2 regions of the Streptomyces sp. NPDC004658 genome follow, and region 1 is predicted to be linked to the other one. Evidence: predicted binding sites of a transcription regulator. Region 1 holds the regulator's gene; the other holds the start of a gene.
What was found. The regulator HrcA, encoded in region 1, represses chaperone genes, less so after heat shock. The targets are predictions, from matches to a motif close to TTNGCACTCNGNNNNNCNGAGTGCNAA.

Region 1 (10,997 bases):
TACGGGCGCGGCCTGCGTCTCGTCGCCACCCTCGCCGAGTCCTGGGGCGTCACGTACCGCACCGGTGCCAAGACCGTCTGGGCGCGGCTGCCCCCGGGCGGCAGCGAGGCCCTGGACGGACCCGGCCCCGACCCGGCCCTGGAGGTCGCCGAGGACCTCGCCCCGCAGCCGCATCGCGCCGAGGGCGACCGGGACTGGCTCGGCCGCGGCGCCCTGTCCTTCCTCGCCGAGGCCTCCGACCTGCTCGCCGGCCAACTGGACGAGAACCTGGTCGCCGCGCTCACCGGCCAGCTGATCGTGCCCCGGCTCGCGGACTGGTGCGCGGTCTGGCTGGAGGACGAGGCGACCCTCCGCGGCGGCGCCGCCGGCGGGCCCGCCCGGGTCTGGCACGCCAGCGAGGCCCGCATCGAGGAGCTGCGGTGCGCCCTGGAGAAGGAGCCGCCGTGCCCGCCGGGCGGGCTGCGCTCCGGTCCCGAGCCCTACCCCTGGCCCGGCCACGCGCTGGGCCCGCAGGGCACCCACGGGACGGCGCTGTCGTACCGGCTCATCGCGGGCGGCCGGCCGCTCGGCACGCTGGTCATCGGCCGGTGCGGGCTGACGGGCTTCCCGGACGAGGTGACCGGGCTGGTGGAGGACCTCAGCCGCAGGGTCGCCCTGGCCATCGGCGCGGCACGGCAGTACGCCCGCCAGGCCACCATCAGCGCCGTCCTCCAGCGCGGCCTGCTGCCCGGCGCCGTCGCCGAGATCCCCGGCGTGCGCAGCGCGCTCGTCTACGAGCCCTGCGACAAGGGCGGTCCCAGCGGCGACTTCTACGACCTGTTCCCGGCGGGCGACGGCCGCTGGTGCTTCGCCGTCGGCGACGTCCAGGGCAAGGGCCCGGAGGCCGCCGTGGTGATCGGCCTCGCCCGCCCCTGGCTGCGCCTGCTGGCCCGCGAGGGCTACCGGGTCGCCGACGTCCTGGACCGCCTCAACCAGCTCCTCCTGGACGACGCCACCGAGGCCGCCGACGCCGCCGCCCGCGCCCTGGTCGCCGTCGGCGGGCGGCCCCTGGCCACCGGGGAGGGCCCGCAGACCCGCTTCCTGTCCCTCCTGTACGGCGAGCTGACGCCGTACGACGGCGGGGTCCGCTGCACCCTCGCCTCCGCCGGGCACCCCCTGCCGCTCGTCCTCAGCCCCGACGGCACCGTGCGCACCGCCGCCCGTCCGCAGACCCTCCTCGGCGTGGTCGAGGACGAGACCTACACCAGCGAGACCCTCGACCTGCGCCCGGGCGACAGCCTGCTCTGCGTCACCGACGGCGTGACCGAGCGGCGCTCCGGCACCCGGCAGTTCGACGACGGCGACGGCCTCGCCCGCGCCCTGTCCGGCTGCGCAGGGCTCGGAGCCGAGCGGATCGCTGAAAGGATCCGCCGCCTGGTCCACGACTTCGGCGGCGGCCTGCCGGAGGACGACCTGGCCCTGCTGGTGCTCCAGGCGGAGTAACGCCCGCGGTGCTGGACAATGGAAGGCATGCCTTCCGCACTCCCCGACGGCGAGCCCGTCCCCGCCGACGGCGCGCTGCCCGCGCAGGCGCTCACCGGGGCCGCCGCCCGCCCGCTCGGTTTCTACCTGCACGTCCCGTACTGCGCGACCCGCTGCGGCTACTGCGACTTCAACACCTACACCGCGACCGAGCTGCGCGGCACGGGCGGGGTGCTGGCCTCCCGGGACAACTACGCGGACACGCTGACCGACGAGGTCCGCCTGGCCCGGAAGGTGCTGGGCGACGACCCGCGCGAGGTCCGCACGGTGTTCGTCGGCGGCGGTACGCCGACGCTGCTGGCCGCCGACGACCTCGTACGGATGCTCGCGGCGATCCGGGACGAGTTCGGGCTGGCACCGGACGCGGAGATCACCACGGAGGCGAACCCGGAGTCCGTCGACCCCGCCTACCTCGCCACCCTCCGCGAGGGCGGCTTCAACCGGATCTCCTTCGGCATGCAGAGCGCCAGGCAGCACGTGCTGAAGGTCCTCGACCGCACCCACACCCCCGGCCGCCCCGAGCGCTGCGTCGCGGAGGCGCGGGCGGCGGGCTTCGAGCACGTCAACCTCGACCTGATCTACGGCACGCCGGGGGAGAGCGACGACGACTGGCGGGCGTCCCTGGAGGCCGCCCTGGGCGCCGGACCGGACCACATCAGCGCCTACGCGCTCATCGTGGAGGAGGGCACCCAGCTCGCCCGCCGCATCCGCCGGGGCGAGATCCCGATGACCGACGACGACGTCCACGCCGACCGGTACCTGATCGCCGAGGAGACCCTGAGCGCGGCGGGCTTCGACTGGTACGAGGTCTCCAACTGGGCCACCTCCGGGGCGGGCCGCTGCCTGCACAACGAGCTGTACTGGCGGGGCGCGGACTGGTGGGGCGCGGGCCCCGGCGCCCATTCGCACGTGGGCGGGGTCCGCTGGTGGAACGTGAAACACCCGGGCGCGTACGCGGCGGCCCTCGCGGCGGGGCGTTCGCCGGGTGCCGGGCGTGAGCTGCTGTCCGAGGAGGACCGGCGCGTGGAACGCATCCTGCTGGAGCTGCGGCTGCGGGAGGGGGTCCCGCTGTCCCTGCTGAAGGAGGAGGGGCTCGCGGCGTCCCGGCGCGCGCTGGCGGACGGGCTCCTCCAGGAGGGGCCGTACGAGGAGGGGCGGGCCGCGCTGACCCTGCGCGGGCGGCTGCTGGCGGACGCGGTGGTGCGGGACCTGGTGGACTGATCAACCCCGGCGGGTGGATCCCCCCGGAACGCCGGTTCGGTCCCTAACCTGGTTCGTGGGCTGCCGCCGTGGGACGCGGCGGATGTGGAGGCCACGGAGATGACCGCTGTGGACGAGCTGCACACACAGCGGCAGATGCCCCTTGAGCGGTGGTACCCCCTTCAGACCCAGGACGTCGACATCGCCGGTGAGTCGAGCGAGCCGGTGCCGGACCTGGTGGTCATCTCGCCCGACGTCCTGCCGGGTTCGGGGCGGCTGTTGCCCAGTCGGCTGATCACGATGGTGCTGGAGGTCGTCTCGAAGTACAGCGCGTCCACCAGGATTACGTGGTCAAGCGCTCGATCTACGCGGCGGGGAAGATCCCTGCCTACCTCGTCGTCGACCCGATCATGGCCCAGTGCGTTCTGCTGACGAAGCCGGCGGGCCAGGGGGAGGACGCCGACTACCTCAGCCAGGAGATCGTCAAGTTCGGCGATCCGGTGCCCCTGGAGGTTCTCGGGGTCGAACTGGACACCACCGAGTTCGGAACGTTCCCCGACGTCAGGCCCCACCGCTACCCGTGACGAAGTCGATCAGCTCCTCCACCCTGCCCAGCAGCTCCGGCTCCAGGTCCTTGTAGGAGCCCACCCGCTTCAGGATCGCCTGCCACACCGCCCCGGTGTTCTCCGCCGGCCAGCCCAGCGCCCGGCACACCCCCGTCTTCCAGTCCTGCCCCTTCGGCACCGCCGGCCACGCCTCGATGCCCAGCGACGCCGGCTTCACCGCCTGCCAGATGTCGATGAACGGGTGGCCGACGACCAGCGCGTGCTCGCTCGTCACCGACTGCGCGATCCGCCACTCCTTCGTCCCCGGCACCAGGTGGTCCACCAGGACGCCCAGGCGCGCGTCCGGGCCCGGGGCGAAGGACTCCACGATCGACGGGAGGTCGTCCACGCCCTCCAGGTACTCCACGACCACGCCCTCGATCCGCAGGTCGTCGCCCCACACCTTCTCGACCAGCTCGGCGTCGTGCCGGCCCTCCACGTAGATGCGGCCGGCGCGGGCCACGCGCGCGCGTGCCTGGGGGACGGCGACCGAGCCGGACGCCGTGCGGGTGGGACGTGCCGGGGTCGAGGAGGCGGGGCGGACGAGCGTCACCACCCGGCCCTCCAGCAGGAAGCCGCGCGGCTCCAGCGGGAACACCCGGTGCTTGCCGAAGCGGTCCTCCAGGGTCACCGTGCCCGCCTCGCAGCGGATCACCGCGCCGCAGAACCCGGTGCCGGGCTCCTCCACCACCAGACCCGGCTCGGCCGGGACCTCCGGTACGGGCTTGGGCTTCTTCCACGGTGGGGTCAGGTCGGCGGAGTACTGGCGCATTCGGATGACGATAGGAGAAGCCGCGCGGCGAGGCGTACGACACGCCGGAACCCCGGAGAAGAGCCGCTCAGATCACGCCGAACCGCGTTGCCAGGGCGTCCCGTTGGCGGCGGACGAACCCCGCGTCCACGACCGCCCCGTGACCGGGCACGTACAGCGCGTCCCGGCCGCCGAGCGCCAGCAGCCGGTCCAGCGCGTCCGGCCAGCGGGACGGGACCGCGTCCGGGCCGGCCTGGGGTTCGCCGGACTCCTCCACCAGGTCGCCGCAGAACACCACCTCCGGGTCGCCCGGGACCAGCACGGCCAGGTCGTGCGCGGTGTGGCCGGGGCCCACGTTGGCCAGCAGCGCCTGGCGGCCGCCGCCGAGGTCGAGCGTCCACTCGCCGGAGACCGCGTGCCGGGGCGGGACCAGCGCGTCCACCGCCTCGTCGGCGTCGGCCACCGGCAGCCCGTTGCGGATCGCGTCCAGCCGCAGGTCCGCCCGCTCGTACGCGAACACCGCGTCCAGGCCCACCGCCCCGTACACCTCCGCCCCCGCGAACACGGCGGCGCCGAAGACGTGGTCGAAGTGGGGATGGGTGAGCGCGAGATGGGTCACACGGCCGCCCGCCAGCCGCTCGGCCCCGGCGCGCAGCCGGGCGCCCTCCGCGAGGCTCGAACCGGCGTCCACGAGCAGTGCCGTACCCTCGCCCAGGACCAGCCCCACCGTGCAGTCCCAGCCCGGGAGCCGGCACCGGCCCACCCCGGCGGTCAGCCGCTCCCACCCCAGCTCTTCCCAAGTCACGGTCATACCCGCGACGCTAGCGGTACGAGCCGGTACGGCGGCCCGACCTTGCCCTGGGTGTACCCGGCAGCCGTACACTGGGCCGGGGAACGCTGGCACTCGCGAGGGAAGAGTGCCAGGCGGACGACCCGGAGGGACGAGGGGACGACGTGCTGGAGGTGCGCGCGAATGCTGAGTGAACGCAGGCTTCAGGTACTGCGCGCCATCGTCCAGGACTACGTGGGCACCGAGGAGCCGGTCGGTTCCAAGGCGCTCACGGAGCGGCACAACCTCGGCGTCTCCCCGGCGACCGTCCGCAACGACATGGCGGCCCTGGAGGAGGAGGGGTACATCGCCCAGCCGCACACCAGTGCGGGGCGGATCCCCACCGACAAGGGCTACCGGCTGTTCGTGGACAAGCTGGCGGGCGTGAAGCCGATGACCGCGCCGGAGCGCCGGGCCATCCAGAACTTCCTGGAGGGCGCCGTCGACCTCGACGACGTCGTGGCCCGGACCGTGCGGCTGCTCGCCCAGCTCACCCGGCAGGTCGCCGTCGTGCAGTACCCGTCCCTGACCCGGTCCACGGTCCGGCACGTGGAGCTGCTCTCGCTGGCTCCCGCGCGCGTGATGCTCGTGCTGATCACGGACACCGGCCGGGTCGAGCAGCGGATGGTCGACTGCCCGGCGCCGTTCGGCGAGGCGTCCCTGGCGGATCTGCGGGCGCGGCTGAACAGCCGGGTCGCCGGCCGCCGGTTCACGGACGTGCCGAAGCTGGTCGAGGACCTCCCGGAGGCGTTCGAGCCGGAGGACCGCGGTACGGTCTCCACGGTGCTCTCCACTCTTCTGGAGACACTCGTGGAGGAGAACGAGGAGCGGTTGATGATCGGCGGCACCGCCAATCTGACCCGCTTCGGGCATGACTTCCCCCTCACGATCCGGCCCGTCCTGGAGGCCCTGGAGGAGCAGGTCGTGCTCCTCAAGCTCCTCGGCGAGGCCAAGGACCCGGGCGTGACCGTGCGCATCGGCCACGAGAACGCCCACGAAGGACTCAACTCCACCTCCGTCGTGTCGGTCGGCTACGGTTCGGGCGGCGAGGCGGTTGCCAAGCTCGGCGTGGTCGGACCGACCCGCATGGACTACCCGGGAACGATGGGAGCGGTACGCGCAGTGGCACGGTACGTCGGACAGATCCTGGCGGAGTCGTAAGTGGCCACGGACTACTACGCCGTTCTCGGCGTGCGCCGCGACGCGTCGCAGGATGAGATCAAGAAGGCGTTCCGCCGGCTCGCGCGCGAGCTGCACCCGGACGTCAACCCGGACCCGAAGACCCAGGAGCGGTTCAAGGAGATCAACGCCGCTTACGAGGTGCTGTCGGACCCGCAGAAGAAGCAGGTCTACGACCTCGGCGGCGACCCGCTGTCCCAGTCGGGCGGCGCGGGCGCGGGCGGCTTCGGGGCCGGCGGCTTCGGCAACTTCTCCGACATCATGGACGCGTTCTTCGGTACGGCGTCGCAGCGCGGGCCGCGCTCGCGCACCCGCCGCGGCCAGGACGCGATGATCCGGATCGAGGTCGAGCTGGACGAGGCGGCCTTCGGGACCACCAAGGACATCCAGGTCGACACCGCCGTCGTCTGCAACACCTGCAACGGCGAGGGCGCGGCGCCCGGCACGTCCGCCCAGACGTGTGACATGTGCCGCGGCCGGGGTGAGGTCTCCCAGGTCACCCGGTCCTTCCTGGGCCAGGTCATGACCTCCCGCCCGTGCCCGCAGTGCCAGGGCTTCGGCACGGTCGTCCCGACCCCGTGCCCGGAGTGCGCCGGCGACGGCCGGGTGCGCTCGCGGCGGACGCTGACCGTGAAGATCCCGGCCGGTGTCGACAACGGCACGCGGATCCAGCTCGCCGGTGAGGGCGAGGTCGGCCCCGGCGGCGGCCCGGCGGGCGACCTGTACGTCGAGATCCACGAGCTGCCGCACCCGACGTTCCAGCGGCGCGGCGACGACCTGCACTGCACGGTCACGATCCCGATGACGGCGGCGGCCCTCGGCACGAAGGTGCCGCTGGAGACGCTGGACGGCCTGGAGGAGGTCGACATCCGGCCCGGCACCCAGTCCGGCCAGTCGATCCCGCTGCACGGCCGGGGCGTGACGCATCTGCGCGGCGGCGGCCGGGGCGACCTGGTCGTGCACGTCGAGGTGACCACGCCGACCAAGCTGGACCCGGAGCAGGAGCGGCTGCTGCGCGAGCTGGCCAAGCTGCGCGGCGAGGAACGGCCGCAGGGCCAGTTCCAGCCCGGTCAGCAGGGGCTGTTCTCACGGTTGAAGGACGCGTTCAACGGGCGCTGAGCGGTGACGTACGGGGCGCCTCGGCACCCCGTATGCCACGGGCCTATGCCGGGGGATGCCCGGATTCGGACTTGTACGGAGGACGTGACACCATGCGGTCATGTCCTCCGCGCTGACCGATCTCTTCCCCCACCCGATCGTGCAGGCCCCCATGGCGGGCGGTGTCTCCGTCCCGCAGCTCGCCGCCGCCGTCTCCGAGGCCGGTGGCCTCGGGTTCCTCGCCGCCGGGTACAAGACCGCCGACGGCATGTACCAGGAGATCAAGCAGCTGCGCGGGCTCACCAGCCGCCCCTTCGGCGTGAACCTGTTCATGCCCCAGCCCGAGCACGCCGAGTCCGGGGCCGTCGAGGTCTACGCGCACCAGCTGGCCGGCGAGGCCGCCTGGTACGAGACCGAGCTGGGTGACCCGGACAGCGGCCGGGACGACGGCTACGACGCCAAGCTCGCCGTCCTGCTCGACGACCCGGTACCGGTGGTCTCCTTCCACTTCGGCGTGCCGCGCCGCGAGGTGTTCGACAGGCTCCGCCGCGCCGGCACCTTCACCCTGGTCACCGCCACCACCGCCGAGGAGGCCCGCGCGGTCGAGCGGGCCGGGGCCGACGCGGTGATCGCGCAGGGCGTGGAGGCCGGCGGACATCAGGGCACCCACCGGGACCTCCCGGAGAACGACGGCGCCGGCATCGGCCTGCTGTCGCTGGTCGCGCAGGTCCGCGAGGCCGTGCGCCTCCCGATCGTCGCCGCCGGCGGCATCATGCGCGGCGGCCAGATCGCCGCCGTCCTCGCGGCGGGCGCGAGCGCCGCCCAGCTGGGCACCGCGTTCGTCGCCACCCACGAGTCCGGTGCGCACCCCCTGCACAAGCGGGCGCTGACCGACCCGCTGTTCCCGCGCACCGAGCTGACCCGCGCCTTCACCGGCCGCCCGGCCCGTGCGCTGGTCAACCGCTTCCTGCGCGAGCACGGCCCGTACGCCCCCGCCGCCTACCCCGAGGTCAACCACCTCACCGCGCCCCTGCGCAAGGCCGCCACCAAGGCCGAGGACGCGCAGGGCATGGCCATGTGGGCCGGGCAGGGCCACCGGATGGCCCGGGAGCTGCCCGCGGGCCGGCTGGTGGAGGTGCTGGCGGCCGAACTCGCCGAGGCCCGGACAGCGTTGTCGGCCCAGGGCGGTCCCCGATGACCGCGCCGGTGTTCGTCGTCGACTCGCTGGAGGGCGTGGGCCCCGGCTCGGTCGTCGACGTCCAGGGCCCCGAGGGACGGCACGCGGTCTCCGTACGGCGGTTGCAGCCGGGCGAGCACGTGGTGCTCACCGACGGCAGGGGCCGGGGCGCGGCCGGGGCCGTCGTCAGCGTGTCGGGGAAGGACCACCTGGTGGTCGAGCCCGTCGAGTTCCCGGTGGAACCCGAGCCCAGCCCGCGCATCACCGTCGTCCAGGCCCTGCCCAAGGGCGACCGCGGCGAGCTGGCCGTGGAGACGATGACGGAGACCGGCGTCGACGCGATCGTGCCCTGGCAGGCCGCCCGGTGCATCACCCAGTGGAAGGGCGAGCGGGGGCTGAAGGCGCTCGCCAAGTGGCGTGCCACCGCGCGGGAGGCCGGCAAGCAGTCCCGTCGCCTGCGGTTCCCCGAGGTGGCGGAGCCGGCGACGACCAAGCAGGTCGCCGCACTGCTGGCCGCGGCGGACTTCGCCGCCGTGCTCCACTCCGACTTCGACCATGTCAGCGAGCCCCTGGCCACCGCCGCACTGCCCACCGAGGGCGAGATCGTCCTGGTCGTCGGTCCGGAAGGCGGTGTCTCACGGGACGAGCTGGCGCTCTTCGAGGAGGCGGGCGCGAAGGCCTGCGTCCTCGGCCCCACCGTCCTGCGCACCTCCACCGCCGGCACCGCCGCCGTGGCCCTGCTGCTGGGCCGCACCGGCCGCTGGTCCTGACCCCCGGAGACACCGTGGAACTCGCCCAGGTCCGGCTCCTGGTCACCGACTTCGCCGCCTGCTACCGCTTCTACGCCGACGTCCTCGGGCTCAAGCCGCAGTCCGGCGCGGCGGAGGGGCCGTACGAGAAGTTCAGCCCGCACACCGGATCCGCCGGGATCGCCCTCCAGGACCGGGCGATGATGGCGGAGATCCTGTCCGAGCTGGGCGGGACCGCCACCGGCCACCGGTCCCTGGTCGTCCTGCGCGTCGACGACCTCGACGCCTACTGCGCGGAGATCGCCGCCCGGGGCGCGACCCTGCTGCGCGGGCCGGCCGCCATGACCGACCGCATGCGTGTGGCCCACCTCAAGGACCCGGAGGGCAACCTGGTGGAACTCCAGGAGTGGCTGCTGCTGCGCGGCTGACGGCGGCTGCGCCGGGGCGCGCCGCGATCCCATGCGCGGTCCTCGGGCTGCCGCTCGGTCGCGGCCGGGCGCGCGGTTCCCCGCCCCCCTTCGGGGGTTTCCCACCCGAACGGGTGAGTGGCCGTATCCGGGCTTCCCCGCGGTGGGGGCCGGTGGCACGCTGCCCTGCATGGGGGTTTCGAGGCGGATGCGGGGTCGGGCGCGCCTGGTGGGCGTGGCGGGACTCGTCGCGGTGGGCGGCGGGGCCGTCGTGGCCTGTCAGCCCGGTGGCGGGCTGGGGTCCGCGGCCGTCGCCCACACCACCGACCGGACCGCGACCGCCGCGCTGGAACACCGGCATGTGAACGTCAACTGGTTGAACTGCACCGGCGGTTACCGCGACGACGGCGCGCGCGGCGGCTCGCCCGCGCCGAGCGCGACCACCGTCGTCTCCGTCGACTGCCGGGGCGAGACGGGCGACGGGCGGAAGATCGTCGTCGCGGGGCTGGTGACCAAGGCCGTCGACGGCGCCTGTGTGCGCGGGGACCTGACCGCCAGGGTCGACGGCAGACAGGTGTTCCGCGTCGACGGACTCGGCGACTGCGCCGCCACGCCCGGCCCGACGTACCGGCCGCCCACCGGGGGACGGCCGACGGTGACCGTCACCGTCACCCGCACCGTCTGGCCCGTGCCGGGCAAGTGATCCGAAACCGGGAGCGGGCGCACCGGTCACTGCGTAGAGTGACGGCGTGACCCAGGGTGCTTCGACCGGAACGACGGCAGACTCCGCATATCTCCGATTCCCCCATCTGCACGGCGACTTGGTGACCTTCGTCGCCGAGGACGACGTCTGGCTCGCGCCGGTCGACGGCGGCCGGGCCTGGCGGGTCAGCGCCGACAACAGGCCGGTGACCCGGCCCCGGATATCGCCGGACGGCCGGCACCTCGCCTGGACCTCCACCCGGGACGGCGCCCCCGAGGTGCACGCCGCCCCGGTCGACGGGGGCCCCGCCGAGCGGCTGACGTACTGGGGCAACGGCCGTACCGAGGTGCGCGGTTGGACCCAGGACGGGCGGGTGCTCGCGCTCGGCGCGCACGGCCGGCACAGCTTCCGGCACACCTGGGCGCACGCCGTCCCGCTGGACGGCGGGCCCGCCGAGACCCTGCCGTACGGCCCGGTCGGCGATGTGGCCCTCGGCCCGGCCACCGTGCTGCTGTCCGCGCCGATGGGCCGCGAGGCCGCCCACTGGAAGCGCTACCGGGGCGGCACGGCGGGCAAGCTGTGGATCGACCGGGACGGCGGTGGCGAGTTCGTCCGGCTGCACGAGGACCTCGACGGGAACATCGAGTGCCCGGTGTGGGTGGGTGACCGGATCGCGTTCCTCTCCGACCACGAGGGCACCGGCGCGCTGTACTCCTCCCTCGCCGACGGCTCCGACCTGCGCCGGCACACACCGCTTGGGGGCACCTCCCGCGCGAGC
Region 2 (10,997 bases), on a different contig from region 1:
GTCCTGCCGGGAGGGGTAGGCGAAGGCCACGTGGACGACCTTCTCCCGCCATTCGGGGTGGTCCTCCAGCAGCTGCTCGTACGCCAGCAGCCCGCGCACGATGTTCTTGGACAGCTCGGTCCGGTCCACCCGGACGATCGTCTTGCGGCCCTCTCCGATCTCCGCCCGCAGCGCCGCCATCCGCTCGTCCACGTCCGGCTCGTGCGCCCGCTTGCGCAGGAAGTCCGCGTCCGCGCCCAGCCCGTGCACCCCGATCCGGGTGCCGGAGGGGATGCCGGGCCCGAGGACCTCGTGACAGCAGTCGATGAACGCGTCCGCCCACCGCCGGGTGAGGAACGCCGCCCGGTCTGCGCCCAGGATGCCGCTGAGCAGTTCGGCCGCGATGTCGTCGGGCAGGAGCCGGAAGTAGTCCGGCGGCGCCCACGGGGTGTGCGAGAAGTGGCCGATGCGCAGGTCGGGCCGGAGCTGGCGGAGCATGCGGGGGGCGAGGGCCAGGTGGTAGTCCTGGATCAGTACGGCCGCGCCCTCGGCCGCCTCCTCGGCCAGCGCCTCGGCGAACGCCCGGTTGTAGGCCTCGTAGGAGGCCCACTGCCGCCGGAAGCCGGCGTCGAAGACCGGCTCCAGCGGGGTCTGGTACAGCATGTGGTGGACGAACCAGAGCACCGAGTTGGCGATGCCGTTGTACGCCTCGGTGTGCACGGTCGCGTCGATGTCGAGCATCCGCACCCGCTGCCCGCCGGTGTCCTCGGCCGGCAGCAGCCCGCCGTCCGCGCGCCGGACGGCCGCACGGTCGCCGTCGCCGAGTGCGGCGCACACCCACACCGAGCCCGCGTCCGACCCGATGGCGGACAGTCCCGAGACCAGCCCGCCGCCGCCCCGCCGGGCGTGCAGCGAGCCGTCCTCGCCCACCTGATAGGAGACCGGGCCGCGGTTCGACGCGACCAGCACCTGAGCCTTTTGCGCAGCATCGAGCGTGGAAGCCATACGCCTCAACCTAGCCCGGCCCCGAACCGCTCAAACGTACGGCCCGCCCGGCGGGCCGACCGTATACGGCCCGTTCACGCCACCTTCCGCTCGGCGTACTCCGCGATCTCCACCATGGGCGGCCGCTCCTCGGTGTCCACCGAGTAGGTGCGCGGCTCGAACCCCTCCTCGCCCCGCTCGAACTGGGTCAGCGCGGGCCGGATCAGATGGCCGCGGGCCAGCCGCAGCTGGGCGGTGCGGTAGATCGCGGCGGCCATCCGGCCGAGCGCCTGCCCGTCCTGGTGCCGGTGCCTGCGCACGCCCACGTCGACCTGGGCCAGCGCGTCCAGGCCCACCAGGTGCAGCGCGTCCACCAGCATGCCCAGCTCCACGCCGTAGCCGACGGGGAACGGCAGCTGCTCCAGCAGCGTGCGGCGGGCCGCGTACTCGCCGCCGAGCGGCTGCACGAACCCGGCCAGCTGCGGCCAGTGCATGTTCAGCAGCGGGCGGGCCATGAGCTCGGTGACCCGGCCGCCCTGCCCGGCACTGCCGCCGAGCGGGCGGTCGTACATCGCCTTGACCAGGTCGACGTCCGGGTCGGTGAGCAGCGGGCCGACGATCCCGGAGACGAAGTCGGAGGAGAACTCCCTGAGGTCCGCGTCGATGAAGCAGACGATGTCCCCGCCGGTCACCAGCAGCGACCGCCACAGCACCTCGCCCTTGCCGGGGACGGCCGGGATACGCGGCAGGATGTCGTCGCGGTGGACGACCCGGGCACCCGCGCGCGCGGCGACCTGCGAGGTGCGGTCGGTGGAGCCGGAGTCGACGACGACGATCTCGTCGACGAGCGGCACCTGCTCGACGAGGTCGTGCCGGATCACCGCGACGATGTCGCCGACGGTCTCCTCCTCGTTGAGCGCGGGCAGGACGACGCTGATGGTCTGGCCCGTGCGCTGCTTGGCGGCGAGGATCTGGTGCAGCGGGCGATCGGCCACGGACCAGGACCGGGTGGTCAGCCAGCGCTCGACTTCTTCCAGCACAGTCTGTGGCTCCTCACTCGTGTCTCGCGGTTCGGACGACTATCTCAACTGTCCCGGCCGTCGGTTACAGTCTTGAACAACGCCGATGACCATCGCATGTCGGGGGTCATGTGCGTTCACAACCGCATACCGCTCATCCAGAGGGGCAGAGGGACACGGCCCGATGAAGCCCCGGCAACCCCCCTGATCCGGACTCGTTCGCGCGAGGCTCACGGCCAGGGAAGGTGCCAATTCCGTCTCACGGCGAGGTGCGTCGTGAGGAAGATGAGGAGAAAGGGCCTCGCCTCCATGGCTGTGCAGACAGTTGCCACCACCAGCGAATCCACGGTCGACCTCGGCCCCGCAGCGGCCCTGAGCTGTCGCGAGTGCGGTCATCGGGTGCCGCTCGGCCCGGTCTTCGCCTGCGAAGAGTGCTTCGGCCCGCTGGAGATCGCCTACGACTTCTCCGCCTACGACACCGAGGACCTGCGCCGCCGCATCGAGGCGGGCCCCGCGAACATCTGGCGCTACGCGCCCCTGCTGCCGGTCCCGGCGGACGTCGCCGGCAAGCCGAACCTCAACCCCGGCTGGACCCAGCTCGTCAAGGCCGACAACCTGGCCCGCGAGCTGGGCGTGACCGGCGGTCTGTACGTGAAGGACGACTCCGGCAACCCGACCCACTCCTTCAAGGACCGGGTCGTGGCCCAGGCCCTGGAGGCCGCCCGCGCCTTCGGCTTCACCACGCTGTCCTGCTCCTCCACCGGCAACCTGGCCGGCGCGGTCGGTGCCGCCGCCGCCCGGGCCGGCTTCCGCTCCTGCGTGTTCATCCCGCACGACCTGGAGCAGGGCAAGGTCGTCATGGCCGCGGTCTACGGCGGGGAACTCGTCGGCATCGAGGGCAACTACGACGACGTGAACCGCTTCTGCTCCGAGCTGATCGGCGACCCGGCCGGCGAGGGCTGGGGCTTCGTCAACGTCAACCTGCGGCCGTACTACGCGGAGGGCTCCAAGACCCTGGCGTACGAGATCTGCGAGCAGCTCGGCTGGCGGCTGCCGGACCAGATCGTGGTCCCGATCGCCTCCGGCTCCCAGCTCACGAAGATCGACAAGGGGCTCCAGGAGCTGATCAAGCTGGGGCTGGTCGAGGACAGGCCGTACAAGATCTTCGGCGCCCAGGCCGAGGGCTGCTCCCCGGTCTCCACCGCCTTCAAGGCCGGACACGACGTCGTACGGCCCCAGAAGCCGAACACCATCGCCAAGTCCCTGGCCATCGGCAACCCGGCCGACGGGCCGTACGTCCTGGACATCGCGCGCCGCACCGGGGGTGCCGTGGAGGACGTGACGGACGAGCAGGTCGTGGACGCGATCAAGCTGCTCGCGCGGACCGAGGGCATCTTCGCGGAGACCGCCGGCGGCGTGACCGTCGGCGTCACCCGCAAGCTGCTGGAGGCGGGTGTGCTGGACCCGGCGAAGACCACGGTGGTCCTCAACACCGGCGACGGCCTGAAGACCCTGGACGCGGTGGCCGGGACCGGCCTCACCGCCACCATCCGCCCGACCCTGGACTCCTTCCGAGAGGCCGGCCTCGCATGACAGGCGCTCCGCCGCGAGACCGGGCGCGGCCCGCGGGCCGGTGGGGGCCGGTCGCGCCCACGCGGTGGCAGCCCCAGCCGCATCCCAGCCCCGCGCCCCCGGGGCGCCGCTCCGCCGTACCCGTGAACCCGACCGGAGGTCCCACCGCATGAGCGTGACCGTTCGCATCCCCACCATCCTGCGCACCTACACCGGCGGTCAGGCCGAGGTCGCCGCCGAGGGCGCCACGCTCGGCGAGGTCATCGCCGACCTGGAGAAGAACCACACGGGCATCGCCGCGCGCGTGCTGGACGACCAGGGCAAGCTGCGCCGGTTCGTCAACGTGTACGTCAACGACGACGACGTCCGCTTCGAGCAGGGCCTGGACACGGCGACCCCCGACGGCGCCGGCGTCTCGATCATCCCGGCCGTCGCCGGCGGCTGAGCCGAGGATCCGCGCGCTCATTACCATCGGTAATCTCGGTTACCGACCGTTCATCCGATTGCCCCCTCCGTGAGAGAAGCGGAGGGGGCAATTCTGTGTGATTGAGCGCGGTAGAGTTGGGGAACACGGCCGCGGCCTTCGGGTCGCGGGCCCTGGATTTCATGCCGCCCGCCCGACAAGAAGTAGCCAAAGTGTGCGGGTTCTCTGCGGCTTTTGTGGCTTTTATGGGGCCCGACTTGCCCTGAATTCGGGCGAATTCTCACCAGATTCCGGACCGCTCGCGTCCAGAATTCTCGTCCGATTGACCTGTTGCAGACGGCAGTTGGACAGATACATTCAGCCGCGGTCGACGCGTTCCGGCGCACGCCCCCGACCAGTTGGGGGGTGAGGTCTGACCCGGGTCCGCGAAGTGTGGATCTGTGCAAGGGCCAGTAATAGGGGAGTTAGGCATGGCTCAGGGCACCGTCAAGTGGTTCAACGCGGAGAAGGGGTACGGCTTCATCGCGGTCGACGGTGGTGCGGACGTCTTCGTCCACTACAGCGCGATTCAGATGGACGGCTACCGCACCCTGGAAGAGGGCCAGCGGGTCGAGTTCGAGATCTCGCAGGGCCAGAAGGGTCCGCAGGCCGACATGGTTCGCGTCACCGCCTGAACGTTTCTTGTCCGAAGGGCCCGCACCTCGCAGAGGGTGCGGGCCCTTCGCCGTGCCCGGTTCCGCTGTTCGCGTGCGGCTGACGCGGGCCTCCCACTCGCCGAGGCGCTTGCACTCGACCATGCCGAGTGCTAATCATTGGCGTTAGCACTCTGAAGGTGAGAGTGACAGCGAAGGACCGGGTCGGTGAGGCCCGCGGGCCGGGTGGGGCAAGGAACCACGAGGCCGGCGAGCCGTCCGTCGCGGGCGCGGGCGCGGTCCGAAGGAATCACCCCCAGTCCTGGAGGGACCACTTCACATGGCCAAGATCATCGCGTTCGACGAGGAGGCGCGGCGCGGCCTCGAGCGCGGCATGAACCAGCTCGCGGACGCCGTGAAGGTGACGCTGGGCCCCAAGGGCCGCAACGTCGTCCTCGAGAAGAAGTGGGGCGCCCCCACGATCACCAACGATGGTGTCTCCATCGCCAAGGAGATCGAGCTCGAGGACCCGTACGAGAAGATCGGCGCCGAGCTGGTCAAGGAAGTCGCCAAGAAGACGGACGACGTCGCCGGTGACGGTACGACCACCGCGACCGTGCTCGCCCAGGCCCTGGTCAAGGAGGGCCTGCGCAACGTCGCCGCCGGTGCCAACCCGATGGCTCTGAAGCGCGGTATCGAGAAGGCCGTCGAGGCCGTCTCCGCCGCCCTGCTGGAGCAGGCGAAGGACGTCGAGACCAAGGAGCAGATCGCCTCCACCGCGTCCATCTCCGCCGCCGACACCCAGATCGGCGAGCTGATCGCCGAGGCCATGGACAAGGTCGGCAAGGAAGGCGTCATCACCGTCGAGGAGAGCAACACCTTCGGTCTGGAGCTGGAGCTCACCGAGGGCATGCGCTTCGACAAGGGCTACATCTCCGCCTACTTCGCGACCGACATGGAGCGCATGGAGGCGGTGCTGGAGGACCCCTACATCCTCATCGCCAACTCCAAGATCTCCTCGGTCAAGGACCTGCTCCCGCTGCTGGAGAAGGTCATGCAGTCGGGCAAGCCGCTGCTGATCATCGCCGAGGACGTCGAGGGCGAGGCCCTGTCGACCCTGGTCGTCAACAAGATCCGCGGCACCTTCAAGTCCGTCGCCGTCAAGGCCCCGGGCTTCGGTGACCGCCGCAAGGCCATGCTCGGCGACATCGCCATCCTCACGGGCGGCGAGGTCATCTCCGAGGAGGTCGGCCTCAAGCTGGAGAACGCGACCCTGGACCTCCTGGGCCGCGCCCGCAAGGTCGTCATCACCAAGGACGAGACCACCATCGTCGACGGTGCCGGCTCCTCCGAGCAGGTCAACGGCCGTGTCAACCAGATCCGCGCCGAGATCGAGAACAGCGACTCCGACTACGACCGCGAGAAGCTGCAGGAGCGCCTGGCGAAGCTCGCCGGCGGTGTCGCGGTCATCAAGGCCGGTGCCGCCACCGAGGTGGAGCTCAAGGAGCGCAAGCACCGCATCGAGGACGCCGTCCGCAACGCGAAGGCGGCCGTCGAGGAGGGCATCGTCGCCGGTGGTGGCGTGGCCCTGCTGCAGGCCTCCCAGGTCTTCGAGAAGCTGGAGCTGGAGGGTGACGAGGCGACCGGCGCCAACGCCGTGCGCATCGCCCTGGAGGCCCCGCTGAAGCAGATCGCCGTCAACGCCGGCCTCGAGGGCGGCGTCGTGGTGGAGAAGGTGCGCAACCTGACCCCGGGCCACGGCCTGAACGCCGCGACCGGCGAGTACGTCGACCTGGTCGCCGAGGGCATCATCGACCCGGCGAAGGTGACCCGTTCCGCGCTGCAGAACGCCGCCTCCATCGCCGCGCTGTTCCTCACCACCGAGGCCGTCATCGCCGACAAGCCGGAGAAGGCCGCGGCCCCGGCCGGCGGCGGCATGCCGGGCGGTGACATGGACTTCTGATCGGCCTGACGGTCGGTCGCCTGTCCTGCGGACCGAGGGCGGCGCCCCCAGCCACCGGCTGGGGGCGCCGCCCTCGGCGTGTGCCGGGAGGGTGTCCGGTATCACGCGAGGGGTCGCGGGCCGGACGGGGACGCGGGCCGGTGGACGGTGTTTACTTAAGTGGCTGCAACAATGCGTGCGCACATACCAGCCGGTCCACCCCGTCGACTCACGAGGAGCCCCCCACGTGACCGTCACCACGCCTCCCGCCTCCCGCGCGGCCCGCGTCCTGTCCCGTCCGATCACGCTGAACGGCCTCACCGTGCCGAACCGGATCGTGATGGCGCCCATGACCCGCATGTTCTCCCCGGGCGGTGTCCCGGGCGAGGACGTGCGCTCCTACTACGCCCGCCGGGCCGCCGCCGGCGTCGGCCTCATCGTCACCGAGGGCACCTACGTGGGCCACCCGTCGGCCGGCCAGAGCGACCGCGTCCCGCGCTTCCACGGCGAGGAGCAGCTGGCGGGCTGGGCGAAGGTCGCCGAGGACGTGCACGCGGCCGGCGGCACCATCGTCCCGCAGCTGTGGCACATCGGCATGGTCCGCAAGCAGGGCGACGCCCCCTTCCCGGACGCGCCCGCCGTCGGCCCCTCCGGCCTGGTGACCGCCGGTGCCGAGCCCACCGGCAAGGCGATGACGCAGACGGACGTGGACGACGTCGTCGCCGCGTTCGCCGAGGCCGCTGCCGCCGCCGAGCGCATCGGCTTCGACGGCGTGGAGATCCACGGTGCCCACGGCTACCTGCTCGACCAGTTCCTGTGGGCGGGCACCAACCGCCGTACCGACGCCTACGGCGGCGACCCGGTGGCCCGCACCCGGTTCTCCGCCGAGATCGTGGCCGCCGTGCGCGCGGCGGTGTCGCCGGACTTCCCCATCCTCTTCCGCTACTCGCAGTGGAAGCAGCAGGACTACACCGCCCGGCTCGCCGAGACCCCCGAGGAGCTGGAGGCCATCCTGACCCCGCTCGCGGCGGCAGGCGTCGACGCCTTCCACGCCTCCACCCGCCGCTACTGGCTGCCCGAGTTCGACGGCTCCGACCTGAACCTGGCCGGCTGGACGAAGAAGATCACCGGCAAGCCCGTCATCACGGTCGGCTCGGTCGGCCTCGACGGCGACTTCATCAACGCCTTCCAGGGCGAGGGCTCCCCGGTCAAGGGCATCGACAACCTGCTGGACCGCCTGGAGGCCGACGAGTTCGACCTGGTGGCCGTCGGCCGCGCCCTGCTCCAGGACCCCGAGTGGGCGGCCAAGGTGCTCTCCGACCGGTTCGACGAGCTGAAGCCGTACGACGCGGCGGCGCTGAAGACCCTGAGCTGACCGCGGCTCCCGCGGGGGCCGCCGGCCGCTAGAGGTTGCCCATCGGCTCGATGTCGACCCGTACCGGCGTCCCCCACACCCGCAGCACCTCGTAGTCGGTGAACTCGTGCACGAGCCGGTACGCCATGGCGGGCCGGGACCCGCGCCGCTGGGCGGCGAGATACGCCTCCGCCTCGTGCCGGTCCCGTCGCGGCGTCCCGCACAGCTGCCACTCCTGGCCGTTCCACAGCTCCGGCAGCCACCGCTGCTGCGCCTGCGGCCGGTCACCGCGCACGCCGTAGCGGGACGGTGCGGTGCGGGCCGGCTCGCCCGGCCGGGGCCTGCCGCCCTGGAACTCCGACCGGCGGGCGGCCCGGCGCCGGGTCTCGCACAGCAGGCACAGGTCGGGCGCGCTCTCGTCCACGGGTCCCTGCGGGTGCTCGGGGCAGCGGGTGGCGGGCGCGGCGGTGGTGACGGTGTCGTCCAGCAGGTCGAGGGCCCGCCGCAGGTCGTCCTTGATCTCGTGCAGCCGGGCGTCCGGCGTGTCGGCGGTCAGGGCCTCCCCGTGCTCCCCGAGCAGCCGGAGAGCCCGTCCGAGGGCGGTGAGCTGGGCGTGGTTCATGTCGGTGGGTGCCTCCTCCCCTCCATGGTGCCCTGACCGCACGGCCCGTCAGCGTGCCGCGTGCGTCAGCGCCGTGCGCAGGTGCCCGCCGGACTCCTCCAGCAGGCGGGACGCCGTCGGGCCGTCGACGCCCGCGAGGAGGGTCAGGATCGCGTGCTTCACCTCGCCGCCGGTCTCCGTGAGGGCCTTGCCGATGTCGGCGTCGCTCGCGCCCGTGGCCAGGGCGACGATCCGGTGGGCGCGGGCCCGGAGCTTGTCGTTGGAGGCGCGCACGTCGACCATCAGGTTCCCGTACGTCTTGCCGAGCCGGATCATCGTGATCGTCGAGAGCATGTTCAGCACCAGCTTCTGGGCCGTGCCCGCCTTCAGCCGGGTGGAGCCGGTGAGCAGCTCCGGGCCCACCACGACCTCGATGGCGTGCTCGGCCGCGGCGGCCAGGGCGCTTCCCTCGTTGCAAGCCAGGCCGATGGTCAGCGCGCCGAGCGACCGGGCGTGCGCGACGGCGCCGACCGCGTACGGGGTGCGGCCGGAGGCGGAAACGCCGACCACGGTGTCGTCCGGGGTGAGCTTCAGCGCGTCCAGGTCCCGGCGGGCCAGCTCCTCGGAGTCCTCCGCGCCCTCGACGGAGGTGACCATGGCCGCGGGACCGCCCGCGATCAGGCCGACGACCTGGTCGGGCCCGGTGCCGAAGGTGGGCGGGCACTCGGAGGCGTCCAGCACGCCCAGCCGGCCGGCGGTCCCGGCCCCGGCGTAGACGAGCCGCCCGCCCCGGCCCATGCGTGCGGCGACCGCGTCGACGGCGGCGGCGATCCGCGGCAGCTGCGTCGCCACGGCGGCGGGTACGCCCGCGTCCTCGCCGTTCATCAGCCGGGCGATGTCGAGGGTGGGCAACCGGTCGATCTCGGCGAGTTCCGGACGGAAGGCCTCGGTGGTCAGTGAGGCCAGCTGGTCGCGCAGGTCATGAGAGGTCATAGGGGGCGGCTCTCTCCGGTGACGGTGATGGGGGGTGGTGAACCTTCCTGCCGGCTCCTTCCTACCCTCTATCGCGAACCGCTCCGGTGCCGATGAGCCAACGCCTCGTAGGAGGCGGCCAGCGCGGGCGCCGCCGTCTCGTACGTCCGCTGCGCCACCCCCACGAACAGGCAGTCCACCACCAGCAGCTGACTCGTCCGGGAGGACATCGCGGCGGGCCGCAGCTCCGTCTCCCGTGACGTCGACGTCGTCAGCACCAGGTCGGCGTACTGCGTGACCGGCGAGTTCGGCCGCCCGGTGATGGCCACCGTCGTCGCCCCGCGCTCGAAGGCCGCCCGGAGCGGCTCGATGACGTCCCCCGTCGACCCGGAGTGCGTGATCGCGAGGGCCACGTCACCCGAACGGAGCTGTACGGCGTTGGTCACCGCGAGATGCGGGTCGCTGTGCGCGTGGGCTATGAGCCCTATCCGCAGCAGCTTCTGGGTCAGGTCCTGGGCGACGAGCCCGGACGCCCCTATGCCGTACACGTCGGTGCGCCGGGCGGCGGCCAGCGCGGTGACGGCCGCGCCCAGCTGGGCGGTGTCGAGTCCGGCGGCGGTGTCGGCGAGGGTCTGCTGCTCCTCGTAGGCGAGCTTGGCGACGACGTCGGCGATGGGATCGTCCACCGCGATGTCCGTCGTGATCGCGGGTGCGCGCCCGGACTGCTGCTGGGCGGCGAGTCCGGCGAGGGCGAGCCGCAGATCGCGGTAACCCGGATAGCCGAGCAGCCGGGCGGTGCGGACGACCGTCGCCTCGCTGGTGCCGGTGAGTTCGGCGAGGCCCGTGACGGTGAGGGCGGCGCAGCCGGCCGGGTCACCGGCGACGGCCTCGGCGACGCGCTGCATGGACCGGGTCATGGACGGCGCGAGCGTGCGCACCTTGGCGGCGAGGGATCCACCCGGGCTGCCGAAAATTTCCTTCACGTCCTGGGTCACACCTGAAAGATATTTTCGGTTCGGTGTCGCGGTCAAGAGTGCGCACAATGGGGGCATGGACCCCATCAGCCCCCTGGAGCAGTCACTGCATGCCGCCCGCGCCCGCGTGCTCGCGGATCTCGTCGCGGGCGAGGTCGCGGAGGCCGACGTGGTCTCGCTGGTGGAGGACTCCATCGCCCAGCGGCGCTGGTGGGTCGAGCAGTGGCCGGACGGCGCGTCCTTCGTGGCCGGACTGGTCGCCCAGGACGTGCAGGACGCGCTGCTGGAGCGGTACGGCCGCTGGCCGCTGTGCCCGGTCTGCGGCTCCGGCGACCCGCACGCGCTGGACGTGGAGCCGGAACTGGGCCCCGATCCGCACTGGGTGTGCCACAAGGCCGGCGTGAAGGTCGCCTCGGTGGGCTCGCTGGGGTCGGCCCTGCGCGGGACGACGTCCTCATGAGGCGCCGGTGACCCTCTACATCGACCCGCCGACCTGGCCCGGCCACGGGCGCATGTGGTCGCACCTGGTCAGCGACGTTTCGTA

Region 2: groL (chaperonin GroEL) is a predicted target of HrcA. The motif match lies at 4,761-4,787, and genes of this name have one in related genera.

The regions. Positions count from the first base shown of each region.
Region 1 is NZ_JBEXKG010000033.1:49,843-60,839, forward strand. It holds gene ABZV94_RS14715 (SpoIIE family protein phosphatase) at 1-1,482, shown strand, start outside; gene hemW (radical SAM family heme chaperone HemW) at 1,510-2,742, shown strand; partial or broken gene ABZV94_RS14725 (Uma2 family endonuclease) at 2,803-3,305, shown strand; gene ABZV94_RS14730 (DUF3097 domain-containing protein) at 3,283-4,098, opposite strand; gene ABZV94_RS14735 (MBL fold metallo-hydrolase) at 4,166-4,888, opposite strand; gene hrcA (heat-inducible transcriptional repressor HrcA) at 5,051-6,067, shown strand; gene dnaJ (molecular chaperone DnaJ) at 6,068-7,204, shown strand; gene ABZV94_RS14750 (nitronate monooxygenase) at 7,305-8,381, shown strand; gene ABZV94_RS14755 (16S rRNA (uracil(1498)-N(3))-methyltransferase) at 8,378-9,130, shown strand; gene ABZV94_RS14760 (VOC family protein) at 9,145-9,537, shown strand; gene ABZV94_RS14765 (hypothetical protein) at 9,707-10,219, shown strand; partial or broken gene ABZV94_RS14770 (PDZ domain-containing protein) at 10,341-10,997, shown strand, end outside.
Region 2 is NZ_JBEXKG010000058.1:20,404-31,400, forward strand. It holds gene ABZV94_RS20875 (trehalose-6-phosphate synthase) at 1-984, opposite strand, end outside; gene ABZV94_RS20880 (glucosyl-3-phosphoglycerate synthase) at 1,059-2,003, opposite strand; SAM riboswitch class I at 2,134-2,274, shown strand; gene thrC (threonine synthase) at 2,292-3,575, shown strand; gene ABZV94_RS20890 (ubiquitin-like small modifier protein 1) at 3,724-3,999, shown strand; gene ABZV94_RS20895 (cold-shock protein) at 4,449-4,652, shown strand; gene groL (chaperonin GroEL) at 4,951-6,573, shown strand; gene ABZV94_RS20905 (NADH:flavin oxidoreductase) at 6,800-7,927, shown strand; gene ABZV94_RS20910 (hypothetical protein) at 7,956-8,528, opposite strand; gene murQ (N-acetylmuramic acid 6-phosphate etherase) at 8,577-9,500, opposite strand; gene ABZV94_RS20920 (MurR/RpiR family transcriptional regulator) at 9,569-10,474, opposite strand; gene ABZV94_RS20925 (hypothetical protein) at 10,530-10,913, shown strand; gene ABZV94_RS20930 (DUF4031 domain-containing protein) at 10,921-10,997, shown strand, end outside.